Alkalihalobacterium alkalinitrilicum: one gene and its partner. Each later gene encodes a partner of the first gene's protein in a complex. Links are inferred from orthologs where the notes say so. Each region holds a gene or a part of one and is shown in the gene's direction. Other genes may lie near its edges.

What was found.
Region 2: the proteins of hfq (region 1) and BK574_RS01845 are in contact, whole or in part, in a crystal structure (PDB 3VU3), measured with the Escherichia coli proteins. The link is inferred for Alkalihalobacterium alkalinitrilicum from one-to-one orthologs.

What each region holds. Positions count from the first base shown.
Region 1 is NZ_KV917368.1:39,724-42,476, forward strand. It holds hfq (RNA chaperone Hfq), read left to right. Parts: upstream 1-1,133; coding sequence 1,134-1,373; downstream 1,374-2,753. Other genes in the region: BK574_RS00170 (class I SAM-dependent methyltransferase), read left to right, coding at 1-130; miaA (tRNA (adenosine(37)-N6)-dimethylallyltransferase MiaA), read left to right, coding at 134-1,108; spoVK (stage V sporulation protein K), read left to right, coding at 1,635-2,597; hflX (GTPase HflX), read left to right, coding at 2,663-2,753. UniProt on the Escherichia coli protein: RNA chaperone that binds small regulatory RNA (sRNAs) and mRNAs to facilitate mRNA translational regulation in response to envelope stress, environmental stress and changes in metabolite concentrations.
Region 2 is NZ_KV917368.1:371,681-377,124, reverse strand. The notes cover bases 1,516-4,348. They hold BK574_RS01845 (catalase), read left to right. Parts: upstream 1,516-2,065; coding sequence 2,066-3,631; downstream 3,632-4,348. Other genes in these bases: BK574_RS01835 (carbon-nitrogen hydrolase family protein), read right to left, coding at 4,174-4,348; BK574_RS01840 (SRPBCC family protein), read right to left, coding at 3,699-4,148. Also shown: BK574_RS01865 (SDR family NAD(P)-dependent oxidoreductase), read right to left, coding at 1-282; BK574_RS01860 (BCCT family transporter), read right to left, coding at 383-625; BK574_RS01855 (BCCT family transporter), read left to right, coding at 680-1,018; more of BK574_RS01835, read right to left, coding at 4,349-4,563; BK574_RS01830 (carbon-nitrogen hydrolase family protein), read right to left, coding at 4,565-5,323; BK574_RS01825 (hypothetical protein), read right to left, coding at 5,374-5,444.

The sequences.
Region 1 (2,753 bases):
GGTGGCAAGACGACGAATTGTCTTAAAAGATTACTGGAAAAGTGAACGATTTGCTACTTATGACTTTAAAGTCATAAAAAGACGAACTGCAAAATTTCATTTCGGTTTTATTGAATTAAATAAAGCTTAAGATATGAAAAGTGAGACAAAGGGTGTTAAGATGAAGGAGAAACTTTTAGTTATTGTTGGCCCTACAGCGGTTGGAAAAACAAAGATGGGAATTGAATTGGCCAAGCGTTTAAAAGGAGAAATTATTAGTGGTGACTCCATGCAAATTTATAAAGAAATGGATATCGGCACAGCTAAAGTAACGAAAGAGGAAATGAATGGTGTAATGCATCACTTAATTGATATAAAAGAGCCAACGGAACCATTCTCTGTTGCGGAGTTTCAAAATCTGGTTCAACCACTTATTCGTTTATTAAACGAAAAAGGTAAATTACCTTTAATTGTTGGTGGAACGGGCTTATACATTAATTCGGTTATACAAAACTATAACTTTGCTGACTCATCTTCAGATATTCAATTTCGGGAAAAAATGGAACGATACGTAGAGGAACATGATACAGAACAACTTCATGATCAGTTAAGGGAAATAGATCCTGTTAGTTACGCAACCATTCATCCGAATAATTATCGAAGAGTAATAAGAGCTTTAGAAGTGTTTAAACGAACAGGCAAAACCCTTTCTGAATATCAACAATCTCAAAATAATGAATCACCGTATGACTTCGTCTTGATTGGTTTAACGATGGATCGAGATGTATTATACGATCGAATTAATAAAAGAGTAGACATCATGGTCGAACAAGGTTTATTTGAAGAAGCGAAGCGTTTATATAACGATGGCGTTAGAGAGTGTCAATCGGTTCAAGCGATTGGTTATAAAGAGATCTATGAATACATAGAAGGTAAACTGACAAAAGATGAAGCAATTGAACTTCTTAAACGAAACTCGAGACGCTATGCAAAACGTCAATATACATGGTTCCGCAACAAAGCAAATGTTCATTGGTTTGACATGACAAATATAAATTTTAATAAAAAGATTACAGAAATTCAACAATTTATAGAAGGAAAGCTTTATAACCATAGCGAAATTAAATAACAGTACATAGAAGGGGGACTTATAAATGAAGCAATCCGTTAACATTCAAGACCAATTCCTAAATCAACTACGCAAGGATAATATCGCAGTTACTGTTTTCTTACTAAACGGTTTCCAATTACGTGGATTAATTAAAGCGTTTGATAATTTCACAATTATCCTCGAGAGTGAAGGAAAACAGCAACTTGTTTATAAACATGCTATTTCTACTTTTGCTCCACAGCGTAATGTTCAAGTAAATATTGATCCTGAACAACAATCTTAATTGCGGGAATTGGTGAGGGTTACTCTAATGTACCAGATATCTCAGAAAACATAGATTAGTGAGTAATATTCTATGGTGAGGTGTTAGTACTATACGAGTGGCCCTCTTTTTCTTTGAAAAGATGTGGTTAGCCATTCTTTGTTTAAAGCATTGAAACGATAGCTCCTCGAGGCTGAACACAAATACTTTATAGGCATTTGTCACAAAAATTGGGCATTTGCGTATAGTATTGTAACCGATTGTAAATTGAGGGGTGAAACCATGAAAAACACAACAGTTACCCGCTCGAAAGGACAGATAAATGTTGTCCTGAACCGTGAAAATAAACGCGAAAAAGAACGTTTATATTTAAAAGAACAAACTTTTGGAAATACATTGACTGAAAAACATGAAGTGCTGGAACAGATGGAAAGTGAGTTTTCATCGTTAGTAGGGTTGCATGATGTAAAACGGTTATTAAAAGAAGTATATGCATGGCTTTACATTAATAACTGTCGAAAAGAAAATGGCTTAAAAAGTTCAAAACAATCACTCCATATGATTTTTAAAGGGAACCCTGGAACTGGAAAAACGACGGTCGCTCGTTTAATAGCGAGACTTTTTCACGAAATGGAAGTTCTATCTAAAGGTCATTTAATTGAAGTAGAGAGAGCTGATTTGGTAGGGGAATATATTGGACATACAGCACAAAAAACGAGAGAAGTACTAAAAAAAGCATTAGGTGGAGTCCTCTTTATTGATGAAGCTTATTCATTGGCTCGTGGTGGAGAAAAAGATTTCGGTAAAGAAGCGATTGACACACTTGTTAAAGCGATGGAGGATCAGCAACATGATTTTGTTTTAATTCTAGCAGGATACGGTAGGGAAATGGATTACTTTTTATCCTTAAACCCAGGCTTACCATCACGATTTCCGATTACGATCCCATTTGAAGACTATTCCACTGAAGAGCTTATGGAGATTAGTAGGATTATGTTAGGCGAAAGAGAGTATCAACTTTCGAGACAGGGAGAACAGAAAATTCGTGAATATTTAAGCCGGATAAAAGGGGAACACGGAAGGACTTTTAGTAATGGTCGATTTGTTCGTAATTTAATTGAGCAAGCAATTCGAACTCAAGCTGTTCGTCTACTAGTCGAAGGGAAGTATGATCGTCAGTCCTTATCTACTCTTCAAGCGGAAGACTTTGACTTTGAAAAATCGAGGGTTCAACCGTTTTCTTGACATTTAGTGGGCAAATGTGTAATATCTTCAAGACGGAATAGATATAAAAAGGTTGTGAGTTTATATTGCAAGAAGTGAAAAATCAAACTCAAGAACGTGTCATATTAGCAGGTTGTCAAACGAAGGAAAGAGATGACGATCATTTTTTATATTCAA
Region 2 (5,444 bases), 330 kb from region 1 along the record:
AGCATAAGCTGCATTATGAATTAATATATCAAGTTTTTCATATTGCTTCTTGAATTCCAAACAAAACTGGCGGACCGATTCAAAGGAACTGACATCTAGCTTCAAAAGATTAACACGATGATTTTGCGTAGCTTTTATAATTTCTCCTTGTACCCGTCGACTGATCTCCATATTTCGGCAAGCCATAATAACTGTAAATCCTTGTTTTGCAAATTTGAAAGCAGCAGCTTTCCCAATCCCAGAATTCGCTCCCGTAATAATAACCACTTTTTCACTATTCACTTTTCGTTTCCCCCATACTCATTTTGATAACTCCCCATTCATCTCCTAAAAAGGATACCTAAATATTTCCTAACAAATTCTGTTTTGTCCCCCTTATTTCCTACCAATCTTCTTTTTCTTCTACTTTGTGCTTCTTAATCCCTTCACGCTTTAATGATTTATAAATTGCTAACATCATCATAAACATTAACAACGTATACGGTAAGGCAATAATAATTGCTGTTGCTTGTAATCCTTTTAAACCTCCACTCATTAGAAGAGACGCTGCAATAGCTGATATCAACAGTCCCCACGTCACGAGCTTAGATTTACTTGGATTTAGCTTTCCATTAGAAGAAAACACACCTAATACATAAGTGCTAGAATATCGAAGGGGAGAAGTTTGAAGGAGTTCATTATGGGTGTATTATTTGTCCCAGCTTTAGGTAGTGTCTTATGGTTTACTGTATTTGGAGGAACTGCGTTATATCAAGAAATCCATTGGGGTGTGGAAATGGCTAATACAATAAGGGAAACGCCAGAAAGCGGTCTTTTTCTAATGTTAGGACAGTTACCATTTGGGTTAATATTAAGTATAGCTGCCTTGGTTCTTATTACGATATTTTTTATTACATCAGCCAACTCAGCCAATAAACGTTCCAACAAATGGACTCCAGGCGTTCACCCAAGCCCAGTAGAAAAACGTCCATTCCCCAAGCCATTCATTATCTGTATAAGGGGTTGTTTGGAAGCTTAACGGGACAAGTTGAGAAATGTAGGTCCCTAATGTTAAGGTAAAGTGTTCAAATATATATATGGTTGGACCAATCATTATGACGATAATAAGAAGCACTGCCGCCAACGTTAAATTTCCAATGCTTAAATATTTCATCCCACGATTGATGCCTGATAATACCGATAGTAGAAAAATGACGGTAACAAAAAATATAATCGACAGCTGTAACCATGCATCGTTTTCAATAGCAAACAGTTGCGTTAAACCTCCGCTTACTTGAAGGGTACTTAAACCAAAAGAAGTTGCGATCCCTACAGTCGTTCCAACAATGGCAATAACATCGATCGATTTTCCCCATCCTCCCCTGATCCGATGGCCAATAATCGGGTAAAATGTCGAGCTTATTAAACCTGGTAAACCTTTTCTATACTTAACAAACCCTAATGCTAATGCAACAATTCCATACACAGCCCAAGGGTGAATTCCCCAGTGAAACACCCCATACAACAATCCTTTTTCAGCCGCTTCCTTCGAGTATGGCTCAATTCCTTCTGGAGGGGTGAACAAAATGTGAGACAGGCTCAGCAACTCCCCAAAAGACAAGCCCTACCCCCATACCAGCAGCAAATAGCATCCCGACCCAAGTGTAATAGGAATATTCTGGCTGATCGTGTTTTTTACCAATCTTCATTTGCTTATAGGGCCCGAACCCTAAGAATAAACAAAAACCTACAAATAGAGCAGTAGCCAATACATACAACCAGCCAAACATATCATTGACTACATGTAATCCGCTAGACATCGTCTTTTCCATATGATCAGGAAAAAGAATTCCCCACAAAGTAATCATCAATACAATCGACGATGAAAGGGTAAATACATTCATGATTTTGTTCTTTTTATTTTCGCAACTCATATGAACGGTTCCTCCCACTTACAAAAGAGTTCTCAAATATGTACTACTATTCCATAACCGTTAACCATTTTTAAAAAACATACATGTATTTTTTAGAAAAAGGCATCCTAATTTTGGTAAAGGGAAATCTATCCACATAAGGAGGTTTTTATATGAACAAAGATCATAATGGACATATTGAAGGCGATGATACATTAACGAATAGACAAGGACATCCTGTTACAGATAACCAAAGTGTACGAACAGTCGGTAACCGTGGACCGACAACATTGGAAAATTATGATTTCCTTGAAAAAATCACTCATTTTGATCGCGAAAAAATTCCTGAGCGTATTGTACACGCTCGCGGCGCTGGTGCACATGGTTATTTTGAATCATATGGAACGATAAATGGTGAAGCCATTTCCAAGTATACACGAGCCAAAGTGTTTACGAATACCGACGTTCAAACACCAGTATTTGTACGTTTTTCTACAGTTGTACACGGTGGGCATTCTCCTGAGACATTGCGTGATCCAAGAGGATTTGCAATCAAATTTTATACAGAGGACGGCAATTGGGATTTAGTCGGAAATAATTTAAAGATCTTCTTTATTCGTGATCCCTTAAAATTCCCTGATATGGTTCATTCCTTTAGACCTGACCCTGTTACAAACGTCAATGATCCTGAACGGATGTTTGACTTCTTATGCCAAACACCAGAATCAATGCATATGATTACCTTTTTATTTTCACCATGGGGTATCCCGGCCAATTATCGAAACATGCAAGGTTCAGGGGTTCATGCTTACAAATGGGTCAATGAAGAAGGCAAAGGAGTATTAGTCAAATATCACTGGGAACCTGTCCAAGGGATTAAAAACCTAACACAAAAAGAGGCTGACGAAATTCAAATGAAAGACTACAGCCATGCCACATTAGACTTGTATGAAGCGATTGAACGCGGAGAATATCCTGAATGGGAATTGTATGTGCAAATTATGGAAGACGGTGAACATCCAGAATTGGATTTTGATCCACTCGACCCAACAAAGCTTTGGTATAAAGAAGATTTCCCTTGGCATAAAGTTGGAAAAATGGTTTTAAATAAAAACCCTGAAAATTATTTTGCAGAAGTAGAACAAGCGGCTTTTGGTACGGGTGTTATCGTTGACGGTCTAGATTTTTCCGATGATAAATTACTTCAAGGACGAACGTTCTCTTACTCAGATACACAACGCTATCGTGTCGGTTCGAACTATTTACAATTGCCAATTAACAAACCAAAGAAACATGTCGCTTCAAATCAAGAAGGCGGACAAATGGATTTCAGAACAAATTTTGGCGAACATCAAAACCCACACGTTAATTACGAACCTTCCCTCATTGGTGGATTAAAAGAATCACAAAATCCAGGAAAAGAACATGAACCCTATGTAGAAGGAAATGTAAAAAGAGAAACTATTTCTCGTGAAAATAACTTTGGACAAGCAGGCGAAACGTACAGACGGTTTAATGACTGGGAACGAGACGAGTTAATTGCTAATTTAACAGGAGCATTAGCCACTTGCCGAAAAGAAATTCAAGATCGCATGGTTGATATGTTAACTCAATGTGATGAAGATTACAGAAAAAGAATTGCTGAAGGACTTAAAAAGGCTGGTGAACAAAAAGATACAAAAGGTGAAGAAGCTGTCAAGCAAGCTGAACAAATGGGTCACCCTTCAGACCCATATTAAAATATTTTAATAACAAAAAGTGCTTAAACTGAAATTATTTTCACTAAAGCACTTTTGTTATTTCCTATTACTTGTCCGATTCAGCTACACGTTTAACTCTCTGTAAAAATTCTACGACAACTTTATCAGTAGCAAACCATAAAAACAATTTCACAAACCATTTCAAAGGTTGATTCGTGACTGTATATTTAAAGTACGTTTGTTGATTTTCCCTTTTTTCTAATTCGTAATAAGCTGTGATTTCAAACATGTTTGCTAGTGTAAAGCCAACTTTTAACTTTTTCAAATCAGAAGAATTGACATATTCTAATGTTTTCACATCATACTCCTCAATTCTTTTTCCTTCTTTATATTTTTGGCGATATACACTTCCGACCCCTTCTTCCGTTACTTTAATTGGCTTATGATCAACAACTTGAGGCATAATTTTTTGCATATTTTCTAATGATCCATCAAGAAACTGCCAAACTTGTTCGATCGGAGCATCGATTACGATATCTTTCGTCCATTGTTTCATAGAAAACCCCCTCTATTTTTTCACCCTAAATCCATTCCACTTCAAAATCAGAAGATATTAATTCCATCTTCTCGACATCCCATTCGAAAGTAAGAATTGCTGATTGCTTGGAATGGTGGGAAAGAAGTCGTTTCCCGTTTTTTATGACCGAACTTTCCGCTTTCCAAAATGAAACCGTTTCGTCTTCTCCTGTGCGGTTACAAACGATTACAGGTAATCCCGTATCGATAGATCGTTGTTCCCATTCACCATTTGGTCCATGAAAACCCGGTCCCCAAGACGATGGTGCTACAATCATCTGCGCTCCATTCGCTTTTAATGTGTCAGCAATACTTTTTGTGTAAGCATCGGCACAAATCAAAATACCAACTTGAATATCATCAGTTTCATAGAAAACCCCCTCTATTTTTTTCACCCTAAATCCATTCCACTTCAAAATCAGAAGATATTAATTCCATCTTCTCGACATCCCATTCGAAAGTAAGAATTGCTGATTGCTTGGAATGGTGGGAAAGAAGTCGTTTCCCGTTTTTTATGACCGAACTTTCCGCTTTCCAAAATGAAACCGTTTCGTCTTCTCCTGTGCGGTTACAAACGATTACAGGTAATCCCGTATCGATAGATCGTTGTTCCCATTCACCATTTGGTCCATGAAAACCCGGTCCCCAAGACGATGGTGCTACAATCATCTGCGCTCCATTCGCTTTTAATGTGTCAGCAATACTTTTTGTGTAAGCATCGGCACAAATCAAAATACCAACTTGAATATCATCAATTTGAACGGGCTCTAGACAGCTACCTGCAGTTGACCATTGATCCACTCTAGCAATCTTCTTTTGACTTCCTATCAGTTCACCCTCTCGATTGATAACAAAGACAGAATTATAAAGCGCTTGATCTGTTGATCGTTCTGTACACCCGAGAAATACAGTTGTTTTTAAATTTTTGACCATTTTCATAAAATGAGTCATCCATTCATCTGGCTGCTCCTTAATCCAATCGGTTCCAATCAAATGATCAAACTGTAATCCACTCACGGCTAACTCTGGTGTTATCATCCAGTCCACATTTTTTTCCGCAGCTTGTTTCACTGCTTTTTCAATTAATTCTTGATTATATGTAATATCTCCTGCAATCGGCAATAAATGTAATAATGCAATTTTTATTTTTTTCAATAGACTGACCTCCCTTTCTTTCAATCATAATGATTTGTCCTGCAATATTATCAATTGATAATCTCCACGTTTATCCCTTTCGCTTTTTCCGTATACAATTGTATATTATACCGTTCTTTCT